Linked DNA regions of Geobacillus stearothermophilus ATCC 12980. The main gene of each other region encodes a partner of the protein of the gene in region 2 in a complex. Each region holds a gene or a part of one and is shown on either strand. Other genes may lie near its edges. The genes, in order: dnaG and dnaB. A codon is read from its position in the direction of its gene.

The links.
Region 1: the proteins of dnaB (region 2) and dnaG are in contact, whole or in part, in a crystal structure (PDB 2R6A), measured with the Geobacillus stearothermophilus proteins. Residues at the interface, in WP_033016901.1 of Geobacillus stearothermophilus: Ser13 (codon at 759), Glu15 (codon at 765), Ala16 (codon at 768), Gln18 (codon at 774), Glu91 (codon at 993), Leu92 (codon at 996), Asp94 (codon at 1,002), Ala95 (codon at 1,005), Val96 (codon at 1,008), Pro97 (codon at 1,011), Thr98 (codon at 1,014), Ala99 (codon at 1,017), Ala100 (codon at 1,020), Asn101 (codon at 1,023), Tyr104 (codon at 1,032), Tyr105 (codon at 1,035), Ile108 (codon at 1,044); in WP_049624496.1 of Geobacillus stearothermophilus: Lys456 (codon at 9,632), Leu457 (codon at 9,635), Leu458 (codon at 9,638), Pro459 (codon at 9,641), Ala460 (codon at 9,644), Asn463 (codon at 9,653), Ala464 (codon at 9,656), Leu467 (codon at 9,665), Leu535 (codon at 9,869), Leu536 (codon at 9,872), Ile537 (codon at 9,875), Ala538 (codon at 9,878), Gln544 (codon at 9,896), Glu545 (codon at 9,899), Asp548 (codon at 9,908), Tyr549 (codon at 9,911), His552 (codon at 9,920).

Annotation. Positions count from the first base shown.
Region 1 is NZ_CP128494.1:1,921,998-1,932,661, reverse strand. What follows is about bases 7,743-10,664. They hold dnaG (DNA primase), read left to right. Parts: upstream 7,743-8,266; coding sequence 8,267-10,063; downstream 10,064-10,664. Other genes in these bases: rpoD (RNA polymerase sigma factor RpoD), read left to right, coding at 10,098-10,664. Also shown: QSJ10_RS10515 (PhoH family protein), read left to right, coding at 1-746; QSJ10_RS10510 (HD family phosphohydrolase), read left to right, coding at 801-2,903; rRNA maturation RNase YbeY, read left to right, coding at 2,900-3,370; QSJ10_RS10500 (diacylglycerol kinase family protein), read left to right, coding at 3,373-3,726; QSJ10_RS10495 (cytidine deaminase), read left to right, coding at 3,852-4,250; GTPase Era, read left to right, coding at 4,243-5,151; QSJ10_RS10485 (YqzL family protein), read left to right, coding at 5,254-5,397; DNA repair protein RecO, read left to right, coding at 5,429-6,205; transcriptional regulator CcpN, read left to right, coding at 6,318-6,914; QSJ10_RS10470 (pyruvate, water dikinase regulatory protein), read left to right, coding at 6,933-7,733. UniProt on the Escherichia coli protein: RNA polymerase that catalyzes the synthesis of short RNA molecules used as primers for DNA polymerase during DNA replication.
Region 2 is NZ_CP128494.1:2,810,305-2,813,208, reverse strand. It holds dnaB (replicative DNA helicase), read left to right. Parts: upstream 1-722; coding sequence 723-2,087; downstream 2,088-2,904. Other genes in the region: QSJ10_RS15230 (adenylosuccinate synthase), read left to right, coding at 2,240-2,904; rplI (50S ribosomal protein L9), read left to right, coding at 162-611; QSJ10_RS15245 (DHH family phosphoesterase), read left to right, coding at 1-165. UniProt on the Escherichia coli protein: The main replicative DNA helicase, it participates in initiation and elongation during chromosome replication. Travels ahead of the DNA replisome, separating dsDNA into templates for DNA synthesis.

The DNA.
Region 1 (10,664 bases), 890 kb from region 2 along the record:
GGGTGGCCGTCAGCGAGCGCGACATCATCTATGCCGTACAGCTGGCGAAAAAAGGGGCGCTTGACGGCCTCATCCAGCTGTACGAAGAAGAGATTACGAAAAATGCCAAAGGGAAGTCGATCCGCGTCAAAACGCTCGGCCAGCGTTATTACGTGGCGGCGATTGAACAACACGACTTGACGTTTGGCATCGGGCCGGCCGGAACCGGGAAAACGTACTTGGCGGTTGTCATGGCGGTGAAGGCGCTGAAAAACGGCAGCGTCAAACGCATCATTTTGACCCGACCGGCTGTCGAGGCGGGGGAAAGCCTCGGCTTTTTGCCCGGCGACTTGAAGGAGAAAGTCGACCCGTATTTGCGCCCACTGTACGATGCGCTAAACGACGTGCTCGGAGCGGAGTATGTGCAGCGCCTCATTGAACGCGGCACGATTGAGATCGCTCCGCTCGCCTATATGCGTGGCCGGACGCTTGAGGATGCGTTCGTCATTCTGGACGAAGCGCAAAATACGACGCCGGCGCAAATGAAAATGTTTTTAACCCGGCTTGGTTTTGGGTCAAAAATGGTGATCACCGGCGATATTTCCCAAGTCGACCTGCCAAAAGGAGTCGAGTCGGGGCTGTCGGTCGCGAAGCGCATTTTGGCTTCCATCAGCGGCATTGCTTTTGTGTTTTTGGAGCAGTCTGATGTTGTCCGCCATCCGCTTGTGGCGAAAATTATTAATGCCTACGATGAGGCCGGCTTATAGAGCACAGACCGGGATGGATGGCACAGCTTTTCTTACAAAGCGAGGGGAAAACCGGTGGGAAGGCTTCGTTTTTTTCTCGAGCGGACAAAAGACGTCCGCTTCGTCCGCTTTTGGCTGTTTTTGTTTTTGGCTGCGCTGTTGTTTGCTGTGTTGTACTGGCAAGTGAAACCGCGCCAATATGAGCTGCGCCTGTTTGACGTCGCTAAAGAAACGATCCGCTCGCCGGTGACGGTTGAGGACAAAGAAGCGACAGCCAGGCTGAAAGAAGAAGCAGCCGCCAAAGTGGCAGACGTTTATACGTTGAAAAAAGAATATGCCGAAAACCGTGTCGATCTTCTTTCCTCGCTGTTTGCCGCCATTGAGAGCGTGCAAAACGAGGCGGGTTCGGGCCGTTCGCCCGGTGATTTGACAGCGAAGCTCGAGGAACGGCTGCCGCCGGAGTGGTTTGCCTACCTGTCCTCTGAAGAATGGCGGCGGCTGCTCAGCGCTTCTCCCGGTGAACTCGAGACAGCCAAAGAAGCAGCGTTGACGGCCGTGCATGCGGCCATGAGCGAGCGCATTTCCCAGGCGGAGCTTGACGAGGCGCGCGCGAAAGCAGCGACAGAGCTCAAGTATGCGGCGCTGTCGCCGGCGTTGCGCGAAACCGTCGCCAAGTTGTGCCGGCAGGCTGTCATTCCGAACGTCGTCTACGACCGGACGGCGACGGAAGAAAAGCGGCGGCAGGCGATGGATGAAGTGAAGCCAGTGAAAATTTTGCAAGGGCAAGTGATCGTGGAGGAAGGGCAATTTATTACGAGTGACATTTACCACCGGCTTGAGCTCGTCGGCCTGCTTGGCGGCGGACGCCCGCATTGGCCGGCCGCGGGGCTTTGTTTGTTCGTGCTGCTCTTGCTTGCGCCGCTCGCTTACTATTTCCGCGCCGAGAAGACGAATGAAAACTTGCTGCTTTATGGAGCGGTGTTCACGTTGATGATGGCGGTGATGGTGCTCATTCGCCTGCTGCCGTCCGGCGGGGCCGTTTCGGCTGGCTATCTCGTTCCGGCAGCGTTCGGTCCGATGCTTGTCCGCGTGCTGCTTGGCGAGCGGCTGGCGGTGATGACCGCCATCATTGGGGCGGTGTGCGGCAGCATCTTGTTTAATGAAGAAATCGGGGCGACTGGCGCCGTATCGGTGTCCTTGGCTGTTTATTTGCTCGCTGGCGGCCTGGCTGGGACGTTTTGCCTGCCGAAGGAGCTGGCGAAGGCGAAAATTTGGCGGGCCGGTGTGCTTGTTGCCGTCGTCAATGCGGGTTTGCTCCTATCGTTGTTGCTAATGAAAAATGGCCGCTACTCGCTGGCTGAGATCGGCCTTTTTCTTCTCATGGCGGCGGCCTCCGGCATTTTCTCCGCCATTTTGACGATCGGGCTGCTGCCGGTGTTTGAGACGGCATTCGGCATTTTGTCGCCGCTTCGCCTCATTGAGCTGTCGAATCCAAATCACCCGCTGTTGCGCAAATTGTTGACGGAGGCGCCGGGGACGTATCATCACAGCATCATGGTCGCCAATTTGGCGGAAGCGGCGTGCGAGGCGATCGGCGCCGACGGCTTGCTAGCGCGCGTCGCCTGCTATTACCACGACATCGGCAAGACAAAGCGGCCCCGCTATTTCATTGAAAACCAAATGGGCGGCAATCCGCACGATCATTTGTCGCCGCAATTGAGCAAAAATATTATTATCGCCCATGTCACCGACGGCGTCGCCTTGCTTCGCAAGCACCGGCTGCCAAAGGAGATTGTCGACATCGCCGAACAGCATCATGGCACGACGCTGCTCAAGTATTTTTATCATAAAGCGCTCGAGCAAACGGGAGTGGTCTCCGAAGCCGAGTTCCGCTATCCCGGGCCGAAGCCGCAGACGAAAGAGGCGGCGGTCATCAACATTGCCGACAGCGTCGAGGCGGCTGTCCGTTCGTTGGCCAACCCCTCGCAGGAAAAAATCGAAAAGATCGTCCGGGGGATCATCGCCGACCGCCTGCAGGACAACCAGTTGAACGAGTGCGACATCACGATGAAAGAGTTGGAGATCGTCGCCCGTTCGCTTTGTGAGACGCTCAACGGCGTCTTCCATTCGCGCATTGAATACCCGGAAGTACGAAAGGAAAAGGTGAAGCATGCATGACCATTCACATCGACTTTATCGACGAAACGGGCGAAGTGACCGCAGAGCAGCTTGAGATGCTCGAGCAACTCCTTCGCGAAGCGGCAGCGAGCGAGAACGTGCCGGACGGGACGGAAGTGGGCGTCTCATTCGTGGACAACGAGCGCATTCGCCTGATGAACCGCGACTATCGCGGCAAAGACGCTCCGACTGATGTGCTTTCGTTCGCGTTGGAAGAGGAAGGAGAGGGCGAAGTCGACATCATCGGCGCCGATATGCCGCTGGTGCTTGGCGACATCGTCATCTCCATTCCGAAGGCGAAAGAGCAAGCGGCGGAATACGGGCATTCGTTCATGCGCGAGCTCGGGTTTTTGGCCGTGCACGGTTTTTTGCATTTGCTTGGCTATGACCACGAAACGGAAGAGGAAGAGCGCGTCATGTTTGCCAAGCAAGAGGAAATATTGACGCGGTTCGGATTGACGCGATAGCCATGCGAGGTGCGAGGGAACGGGATCGTTTCGCCTGGGCTTGGGCGGGAATGAAGGCGGCGGTGAAGGAGGAGGCGCATTTGCGTTTTCACTTGGCGGCCGCCGTTGTTGCCTTTGCGCTCGGTTTCGCTGTCGGGCTGTCGCGCTGGGAGTGGATTGTGTTAGTGCTGACAGTTGGTGCGGTCGTTACACTCGAGCTGGTGAATACAGCCATCGAGCGCACGGTCGACTTGGTGACAGGAGAGTTTCACCCGCTGGCGAAAGCGGCGAAAGATATCGCTGCTGCGGCTGTGCTCGTGGCTGCCGGGGTTGCTGTCATCATCGGGGCGCTGCTGTTTTGGCCGCATCTTCGCTGAACGAACGAGAGATAAAATTCTAATTTTTCTGTTACATTTTTGTTTCAAATGATGAAATTGGCGGCGATTTTTTGTAAAATAATAAAAGAAAGCAGCGTTTGCTTTCAGGAAAGGAAGAGCCATTCATGGAGATCGAACAGCTCATTGCCGAAGCGAAAAAAGCGCGCGAATTCGCATACGTGCCTTATTCGAAATTCAAAGTCGGCGCCGCGTTGCTGACGAAAGACGGCAGTGTGTACCGCGGCTGCAACATTGAAAACGCCGCTTACAGCGTGTGCAATTGCGCGGAGCGGATCGCGCTGTTTAAGGCGTATTCCGAAGGGGAAACGGAGTTTGCCGCCCTCGCGGTCATTGCCGACACTCCCCGCCCGGTTCCGCCGTGCGGCGCATGCCGTCAAGTGATCGCTGAGCTTTGCCCTAGCGATATGAAAGTCATTTTGGCCAATATCAACGGCGATGTCAAAATCGTCACCGTTCAAGAACTGCTGCCAGATGCTTTTTCAGCGGAGGATATGCATGAATAAGGAAGGATACAAATCAGGGTTTGTTGCCATTATCGGAAGACCGAACGTAGGAAAATCGACGTTTTTAAACCGTGTCGTCGGGCAAAAAATCGCCATTATGAGCGACAAACCGCAGACGACGCGCAATAAAATCCAAGGCGTGTACACCGATGAGGACGCACAAATCATTTTTATCGACACTCCCGGGGTGCATAAACCGAAGCATAAACTCGGCGATTTTATGATGAAAGTGGCGCTCAATGCGCTGCGCGAAGTCGATTTGATTTTGTTTATGGTCAATGCCGAGGAAGGGTTTGGGCGCGGCGAGGCGTTCATTATGGAGCGCTTGAAAGAAGTCGATACGCCGGTGTTTTTGGTGATCAACAAAATCGATCGCGTTCACCCGGATGAGCTGCTGCCGCTCATTGACCAGTACAAGGATTTGCACCCTTTTGCGGAAATTGTGCCGATTTCAGCGCTTGAAGGAAACAATGTCGAGCGTCTGCTGGAGCAAATTAAAGAGCGGTTGCCGGAAGGACCGCAATATTATCCACCGGATCAAGTCACCGACCATCCGGAGCAGTTTATCATCGCCGAGCTCATTCGCGAGAAAGCGCTTCACTTGACGCGCGAGGAAGTTCCACATTCGATCGCCGTCGTCGTCGAACGCATTGAGCGGCGCGAAGAGACGGGCACGGTTTACGTCGGGGCTGTCATCGTTGTTGAGCGCGATTCGCAAAAAGGAATCATCATCGGCAAGCAAGGCCGGATGTTAAAGGAAATCGGACAGCGGGCGCGCGCTGACATTGAGGCACTGCTTGGATCCAAAGTGTTTTTGGAGCTGTGGGTGAAGGTGCAAAAGGACTGGCGCAACCGCCTTTCGCAGTTGCGCGACTTCGGGTTTCGCGAGGACGAGTATTGACGGCTAGAAAATTTTACGCGACATAAACGGGTTTTGCCCGAGCCAACCTATAGGTAAAACCACCAATATGCAATGCCTGCAGGCAGAAAGAGGTGTCATTCCATGCTTGAGTTTACTTGGAAGTTGTTTAGCCAAACAGGCAATATCGATACGTACTTGTTGTTTAAAGAGTTGGAACGGGAGCAGCGGCTCGGCGGTGAGGAGCAGAACACCGACCAGAAAGAAATCGACCAGCCGATCTCTTAGCATCGTCACTGGCCCAATTGGTGGTGGTTCAATGTTTGAAAAGTGTGAAGCGATCGTGATGCGGACCATCGATTATGGCGAGACGAATAAAATTGTCACATTGTTTACAAGGGAATGGGGAAAGGTGGCTGTGATGGCGCGAGGTGCGAAAAAGCCAAGCAGCCGCCTTTCTGCTGTTACGCAGCCGCTCGCCTATGGCCATTATTTGATCCGCCGCAGCCGCGGCGTCGGCGTTCTCCATCAAGGGGAGCTCATTGATTCGATGCGGGCGCTGCGTGAAGATTTGTTTGCCGCTGCCTATGCCGCGTATATTGTGGAGCTCACCGACAAAAGCACAGAAGAGCAAAAGCGCAATCCGTACTTGTTTGAGCTGTTGCGGCAGACGTTACAGTATATGAGCGAAGGGCGCGATTTAGAGATCATGGCGTTGATTTATGAGATGAAAATGCTCCCAGTGCTCGGCATTCCGCCGGTGCTTGACCGTTGCGCGCGTTGCGGGGCGACAGAAGGGAGCGTCTCGTTTTCGGTCAAGGAGGCGGGCTTCCTTTGTCATCGCTGCGAGGAGGCCGACCCGCACCGGATGCCGTTGTCGCCAGCGTCGGCCCGGCTGTTGCGCCTGTTTTTCCATATTGATCTTGCCCGGCTGGGCGCGATTTCGGTCAAAGAAACGACAAAGGCGGAATTGAAGGCGGTGCTGTCGGCGTACTACGATGAATATGCCGGCCTGTCGCTGAAGGCGAAACGCTTTTTGCAGCAAATGAGCGTGCTGAAAGACACACTCGCCCCCGATAGCGGCCAGGATGCTTAATTTTCCTTGTAAACGCGTGATGTAGTATAATATAAACAAGGATGATAGCGTGAGGGACCTTTTGGCAAGGTGGTGAGCGACGATCGAACTGAATAAACGCCAGGAACAAATTTTGCAAATTGTCAAAGACTACGGGCCGATCACCGGCGAGAGCATCGCCGAAAAGCTGAACTTGACGCGGGCGACGCTGCGGCCCGATCTCGCGATTTTGACGATGGCCGGCTATTTGGAAGCGCGGCCGCGCGTCGGTTATTTTTATACCGGAAAAACGGGCACGCAGCTGTTCGCCGATAAGATTAAAAAATTAAAAGTTGAAGACTACCAGTCCATCCCGGTCGTCGTCAACGAAAACGTGAGCGTCTATGATGCGATTGTCACGATGTTTTTGGAAGACGTCGGCACGCTGTTTGTCGTCGATGAGGAGTCGCTTCTTGCGGGCGTTTTGTCGCGCAAAGACTTGCTGCGCGCGAGCATCGGCAAACAGGAACTGACAGCGATTCCCGTTAATATTATCATGACAAGGATGCCGAACATCGCTGTTTGTTATAAAGATGATCCGCTGATTGAGGTGGCCGAACGGCTGATCGAGAAGCAAATCGACGCTATGCCGGTCGTGCGCAAAACGGAGAAGGGGTATGAAGTGATCGGCCGCATTACGAAAACGAATATGACGAAAGCGTTCGTCTCATTAGCCAAAGACGATGTGTGAGCGAAAAGGAGGAACAAAATGAATCAACGCCTCGTTTATGTCGTATCCGACTCGGGCGGGGAGACGGCTGAGCTTGTCGTCAAGGCGGCGGCCAGCCAGTTTTACGCCTCGCCGGTTCAAATCAAGCGCGTTCCATACGTAGAGGATAAAACGACGTTAGCCGAAGTGGTCGCGTTGGCCAAAATGAACCAAGCCATTATTGCCTTTACGCTCGTTATTCCGGAAATGCGCGAATTTTTGCTTGCCGAGGCGGCGCGCGAAGGGGTGGTCGCTTACGATATCATCGGCCCACTCATCGAAAAAATGAGCGGCTTGTTCCAGCTGACGCCAAGGTATGAGCCGGGCCAGGTGCGCGTGCTCGACGAAGATTACTTCAAAAAAATCGAAGCGATCGAATTCGCCGTCAAATACGACGACGGCCGCGACCCACGCGGCATTTTGCGCGCTGATATTGTGTTGATCGGCGTATCGCGCACATCGAAAACGCCGCTGTCGCAATACTTGGCGCATAAGCGGCTGAAGGTGGCAAACGTACCGATCGTTCCGGAAGTCGAGCCGCCCGAGCAGCTGTTTCAAGTCGGGCCAGGCAAATGCTTCGGTTTGAAAATCAGCCCGGACAAGCTGCTGTCGATCCGCCGCGAGCGTTTGAAATCGCTCGGCTTGAACGACCAAGCCATCTATGCGAACATGGATCGCATTAAAGAAGAGCTGGCTTATTTTGACGAAGTCGTAAAAAAAATCGGCTGCGATGTCATCGATGTAACGAACAAAGCTGTGGAAGAAACGGCAAGCATCATTATGAAAAAGTTGAAGTGTTAAGAACGTTGGATCCGCCTGTTTTGTCCGCACGATTTCCTGCCGGTAATCGTGCGCTTTTTTATGGCATACGTCCCTGAGTTATATTATAATAAAAAATTGCGGGAAAAATGACCCTGCATAGGTTTAGAGTGGGCATAAGTCGAGTAAACTATTTATAGCTGTTTGTCAAGGAAAACAAGGGAAAAGTTTTCGACAAAAACCGCCGGGCGCCCGAAAAAAAAGAAGGATTTTTGGGGATGATGTAGAATAATAGGGAGTGTGAAGCCTTCCCTTGCTTTAGGGGCCAGGTTGTCCGCTGCAACAAAGTCAAAAAAAATGAAATGTTCCCTTTGGCCTTGAAATATAATATATCGAAGCGCCCTTTCGCCAGCTTGACGCCGTTTGCTTTACGGAGGCGGCGGGCGGATTGGGAGGGCCGGCTGTTGCGGGCAAGGGGGAAGGCAAAACGGAGGAGTTGAAAAAATTTGTCGAAAGTAAAAGGGAAATCGGCTGACAGCCGAGAATAAATTAAATTATGATACGGGGTTGTTCGTATGGGACATCGCATTCCCGAAGAAACGATTGAAGCCATTCGCCGCGGCGTCGATATTGTGGATGTCATCGGCGAATACGTCCAGCTGAAACGGCAGGGCCGCAACTATTTTGGCTTATGCCCCTTTCATGGGGAAAAGACGCCGTCGTTTTCCGTTTCTCCGGAAAAGCAAATTTTCCACTGCTTCGGTTGCGGAGCAGGAGGGAATGCCTTCACGTTTTTAATGGACATCGAGGGCATTCCGTTTGTGGAAGCGGCCAAACGGCTTGCGGCCAAGGCAGGCGTCGATTTGTCCGTCTATGAGCTGGATGTTCGCGGGCGCGATGATGGTCAGACGGACGAGGCGAAGGCGATGACGGAAGCGCATGCCTTGCTGAAACGATTTTACCATCATTTGCTTGTCCATACAAAAGAAGGACAAGCCGCGCTTGATTACTTGCAGGCGCGCGGATGGACAAAAGAAACGATCGACCGGTTTGAAATCGGCTATGCCCCGGATGCACCTGATGCGGCGGCCAAGTTGCTGGAGAGCCATTCCTTTTCTCTTCCGGTGATGGAAAAGGCGGGGTTGTTGACGAAAAAAGAGGACGGGCGATACGTCGACCGGTTCCGGAACCGCATTATGTTTCCGATCCACGACCACCGCGGCGAAACGGTGGGGTTTTCCGGCCGCCTGCTCGGCGAAGGGCATCCGAAATATGTCAACAGCCCAGAAACGCCCGTTTTCCGCAAAGGGGCGATTCTATACCACTTTCATGCGGCGCGGGTGCCGATCCGCAAGCGGCAGGAGGCGCTGCTTGTCGAAGGGTTTGCCGATGTCATTTCCGCAGCGCAGGCCGGCATCGATTATGCCATTGCGACGATGGGGACGTCGCTGACCGAGGAGCAGGCGCGCATTTTGCGCCGCCATGCGGACACTATAACGATTTGTTATGACGGCGACAGCGCCGGGATCGAAGCCGCTTGGCGCGCTGCTGAGCAGCTGAGCGCATTGGGATGCCGCGTCAAGGTGGCATCCCTTCCGAACGGTCTTGACCCGGATGAATATATACGTGTTTATGGCGGTGAACGGTTTGCCGGAGAAGTGGCTGCCGCCCGACCGCTCGTGGCGTTTAAAATGGCGTATTTGCGGCGCGGAAAAAATTTGCAGCACGAAGGGGAGCGGCTCCGCTATATTGATGAAGCGCTCCGGGAGATCGGCAAGCTGTCGAGCCCGGTGGAACAAGATTATTATTTGCGCCAGCTCGCCGAAGAGTTTTCGTTGTCGCTTTCCGCTCTTCATGAGCAGCTGTCCCGCAGCCAGCGCGAGAGGACAAAGCCGCGGGAGGCGCCCGATGGGGAAACGGCGCGGCCGATGCTGGCGAAAAAGTTGCTGCCGGCTTTTCAAAATGCGGAACGGTTGCTGCTTGCTCATATGATGAGAAGCCGCGATGTGGCGCTGGTCGTTCAAGAGCGGATTGGCGGCCGGTTTAACATCGAGGAGCATCGGGCGTTAGCCGCTTATATTTACGCCTTTTACGAAGAAGGGCATGAAGCCGACCCGGGTGCGCTCATCTCAAGAATCCCCGGCGAGTTGCAGCCGCTCGCGAGCGAGCTGTCGCTTTTATTGATCGCAGATGACGTTTCCGAACAGGAGCTCGAGGATTATATCAGGCATGTGTTGAATCGCCCAAAATGGTTAATGCTAAAGGTAAAAGAACAAGAAAAAACGGAAGCGGAGCGAAGAAAGGACTTTTTGACAGCCGCCCGCATCGCCAAAGAAATGATTGAAATGAAAAAAATGTTATCTTCCTCATAATATGGTGGTATGAGTTTTTAAAGGAGGTAATGAAATGGCCGAAAAACCAGCCCAATCAAAGCAGGCCGAGGCGGCTGCCGGCGAAACGCTGGAGCAGGTGAAAGAGCAGCTCGCTGAGCTCGGCAAGAAGCGCGGCATCCTCACATACGAAGAAATTGCCGAGCGGCTTTCCGGCTTTGATTTGGACTCCGACCAAATGGACGAATATTATGAATACTTGGCTGACCAAGGCATTGAAGTCATCAGCGAATCCGATTTGGAAGCCGATCCGGACATCGATGAGCTGGCCAAGGAGGCGGAATTCGACTTAAATGACTTATCCGTTCCTCCCGGCGTGAAAATCAATGACCCGGTGCGCATGTACTTAAAAGAAATCGGCCGTGTCCCCCTTTTATCAGCGGAAGAAGAAATTGAGCTGGCGAAGCGGATCGAACAAGGCGATGAAGAGGCGAAGCGCCGGCTGACGGAAGCCAACCTCCGCCTCGTCGTCAGCATTGCCAAACGGTATGTCGGCCGCGGCATGCTTTTCCTCGATTTGATCCAGGAAGGGAACATGGGGCTGATCAAGGCGGTTGAAAAGTTTGATTACCGCAAGGGCTAC
Region 2 (2,904 bases):
CGCTCGCTTGGCGACATCAACGTGCAAGTCATTATGGAGAAGTTGGGCGGGGGCGGACATTTGACAAATGCTGCCGCCCAACTGTCCGGGGTGACGGTCGGAGAGGCGGAGCGGCAACTGCGGGAAGCCATTCATGACTATTTTGAGGGGGGGAATCCATCATGAAGGTCATCTTTTTAAAGGATGTCAAAGGAAAAGGGAAAAAAGGGGAAATCAAAAATGTCGCCGACGGCTATGCCAACAACTTCTTATTTAAACAAGGGCTGGCCATTGAAGCGACGCCAGCCAATTTAAAAGCGCTCGAGGCGCAAAAACAAAAAGAGCAGCGCCAGGCGGCCGAGGAGCTGGCGAATGCGAAAAAATTGAAAGAACAGCTTGAGAAGCTGACAGTAACCATTCCAGCAAAGGCAGGCGAAGGCGGCCGTTTGTTCGGCTCGATTACGAGCAAACAAATCGCCGAGTCGCTGCAAGCCCAACACGGCTTGAAGCTCGACAAGCGCAAAATTGAGCTTGCCGATGCCATTCGCGCGCTTGGATACACGAACGTGCCGGTGAAACTCCACCCAGAGGTAACGGCGACGCTGAAAGTGCATGTGACAGAACAAAAATAACGGCGACGTCTCATTTCAGGAAGCGAAGATGCCCCCGCCCGCTGCGGCGGGGCTCCTTTGCTTATTAGCTGCAACAGAGAAAGATACAACGGGGGAAAAGGTGGTGAAACGATGAGCGAGCTGTTTTCAGAACGAATTCCTCCACAAAGCATTGAAGCTGAGCAAGCGGTGCTTGGCGCCGTATTTTTGGATCCCGCTGCGTTAGTGCCTGCTTCGGAAATTTTAATCCCAGAGGATTTTTACCGTGCAGCCCATCAAAAAATTTTTCACGCCATGCTTCGCGTCGCCGACAGGGGGGAGCCGGTCGATTTGGTGACGGTGACGGCGGAACTCGCCGCTTCCGAGCAGCTTGAGGAAATCGGCGGCGTCTCCTACTTAAGCGAGCTCGCCGACGCCGTGCCAACAGCGGCCAACGTCGAATATTACGCCCGCATCGTCGAGGAAAAATCGGTGCTGCGCCGCCTCATCCGCACAGCGACATCGATCGCGCAAGACGGATATACAAGGGAAGACGAGATCGACGTTTTGCTTGATGAAGCTGAGCGCAAAATTATGGAGGTTTCCCAACGGAAGCATTCGGGCGCCTTTAAAAATATTAAGGACATTCTCGTGCAAACGTATGACAATATTGAGATGCTCCATAACCGGGATGGGGAAATCACCGGCATCCCGACCGGGTTCACCGAGCTTGACCGGATGACGTCCGGTTTTCAGCGGAGCGATTTGATTATCGTGGCCGCCCGGCCGTCGGTTGGGAAAACAGCGTTCGCCTTAAATATTGCCCAAAATGTAGCGACGAAAACGAATGAAAATGTCGCCATTTTCAGTTTGGAGATGAGCGCCCAGCAGCTGGTGATGCGGATGCTTTGTGCAGAAGGCAACATTAACGCGCAAAACTTGCGCACCGGCAAATTGACGCCGGAAGACTGGGGCAAGCTGACGATGGCGATGGGGAGTTTATCGAACGCCGGCATTTATATCGACGACACGCCGAGCATCCGCGTCAGCGACATTCGCGCCAAATGCCGCCGGCTTAAGCAGGAAAGCGGGCTCGGCATGATTGTCATTGATTATTTGCAGCTCATTCAAGGGAGCGGACGTAGCAAAGAAAATCGCCAACAGGAAGTATCGGAAATTTCCCGCTCGCTGAAGGCGCTCGCCCGCGAGCTTGAAGTGCCGGTCATCGCCTTGTCGCAGCTGTCGCGCAGCGTCGAGCAGCGCCAAGACAAACGGCCGATGATGTCCGATATTCGTGAATCCGGAAGCATTGAGCAAGACGCCGACATTGTCGCCTTTTTGTACCGCGATGACTATTACAACAAAGATTCTGAGAACAAAAACATCATTGAAATCATTATTGCCAAACAGCGCAATGGTCCAGTCGGAACGGTGCAGCTCGCTTTTATTAAAGAGTATAATAAGTTTGTCAACCTAGAGCGCCGCTTCGATGAGGCGCAAATTCCGCCGGGGGCGTAAACCGGCTCACGTTGGCGGCAGGCGCCTCCTTTCGGGTTTAATAGACGAACAAAAAGTTTATAACTGTTTAAAATGTTCGTGTTTCATTGACTTTGCACCGAAAAACTGATACACTGACAATGTTTAGACCGAGGAAACTGGAGGTGCTCGCCATGTCGTCAGTCGTTGTTGTCGGCACGCAATGGGGCGATGAAGGAAAAGGGAAAATTACAGACTTTTTATCGGAAAACGCGGAAGTCATTGCCCGGTACCAGGGAGGGAACAACGCCGGACACACGATCGTGTTTAACGGAGAGCGGTATAAGCTTCACTTAATCCCGTCGGGCATTTTTTATAAAGACAAAATTTGCGTCATCGGCAACGGCATGGTCATTGATCCGAAAGCGCTTGTCGCCGAGCTTTCCTATTTGCATGAGCGCGGCGTTTCGACCGATAATTTGCGCATCAGCAACCGCGCCCATGTCATTTTGCCGTATCATTTGAAATTGGATGGGCTTGAGGAAGAGCGGAAAGGCACCAATAAAATCGGCACGACGAAAAAAGGAATCGGGCCGGCGTACATGGATAAAGCAGCGCGCATCGGCATCCGCATCATCGATTTGCTCGACCGCGATGTGTTTGCGGAAAAGCTGGCCCGCAACTTGGAAGAGAAAAACATGTTGTTCGAAAAAGTGTACGGTGCCGAAGGGTTCCGCTTCGAGGACATTTTTGAAGAGTATTACGAGTATGGCCAGCAAATCGCAAAATACGTCTGTGATACATCGGTCGTATTGAACAACGCGCTTGATGAAGGACGCCGCGTCCTGTTTGAAGGAGC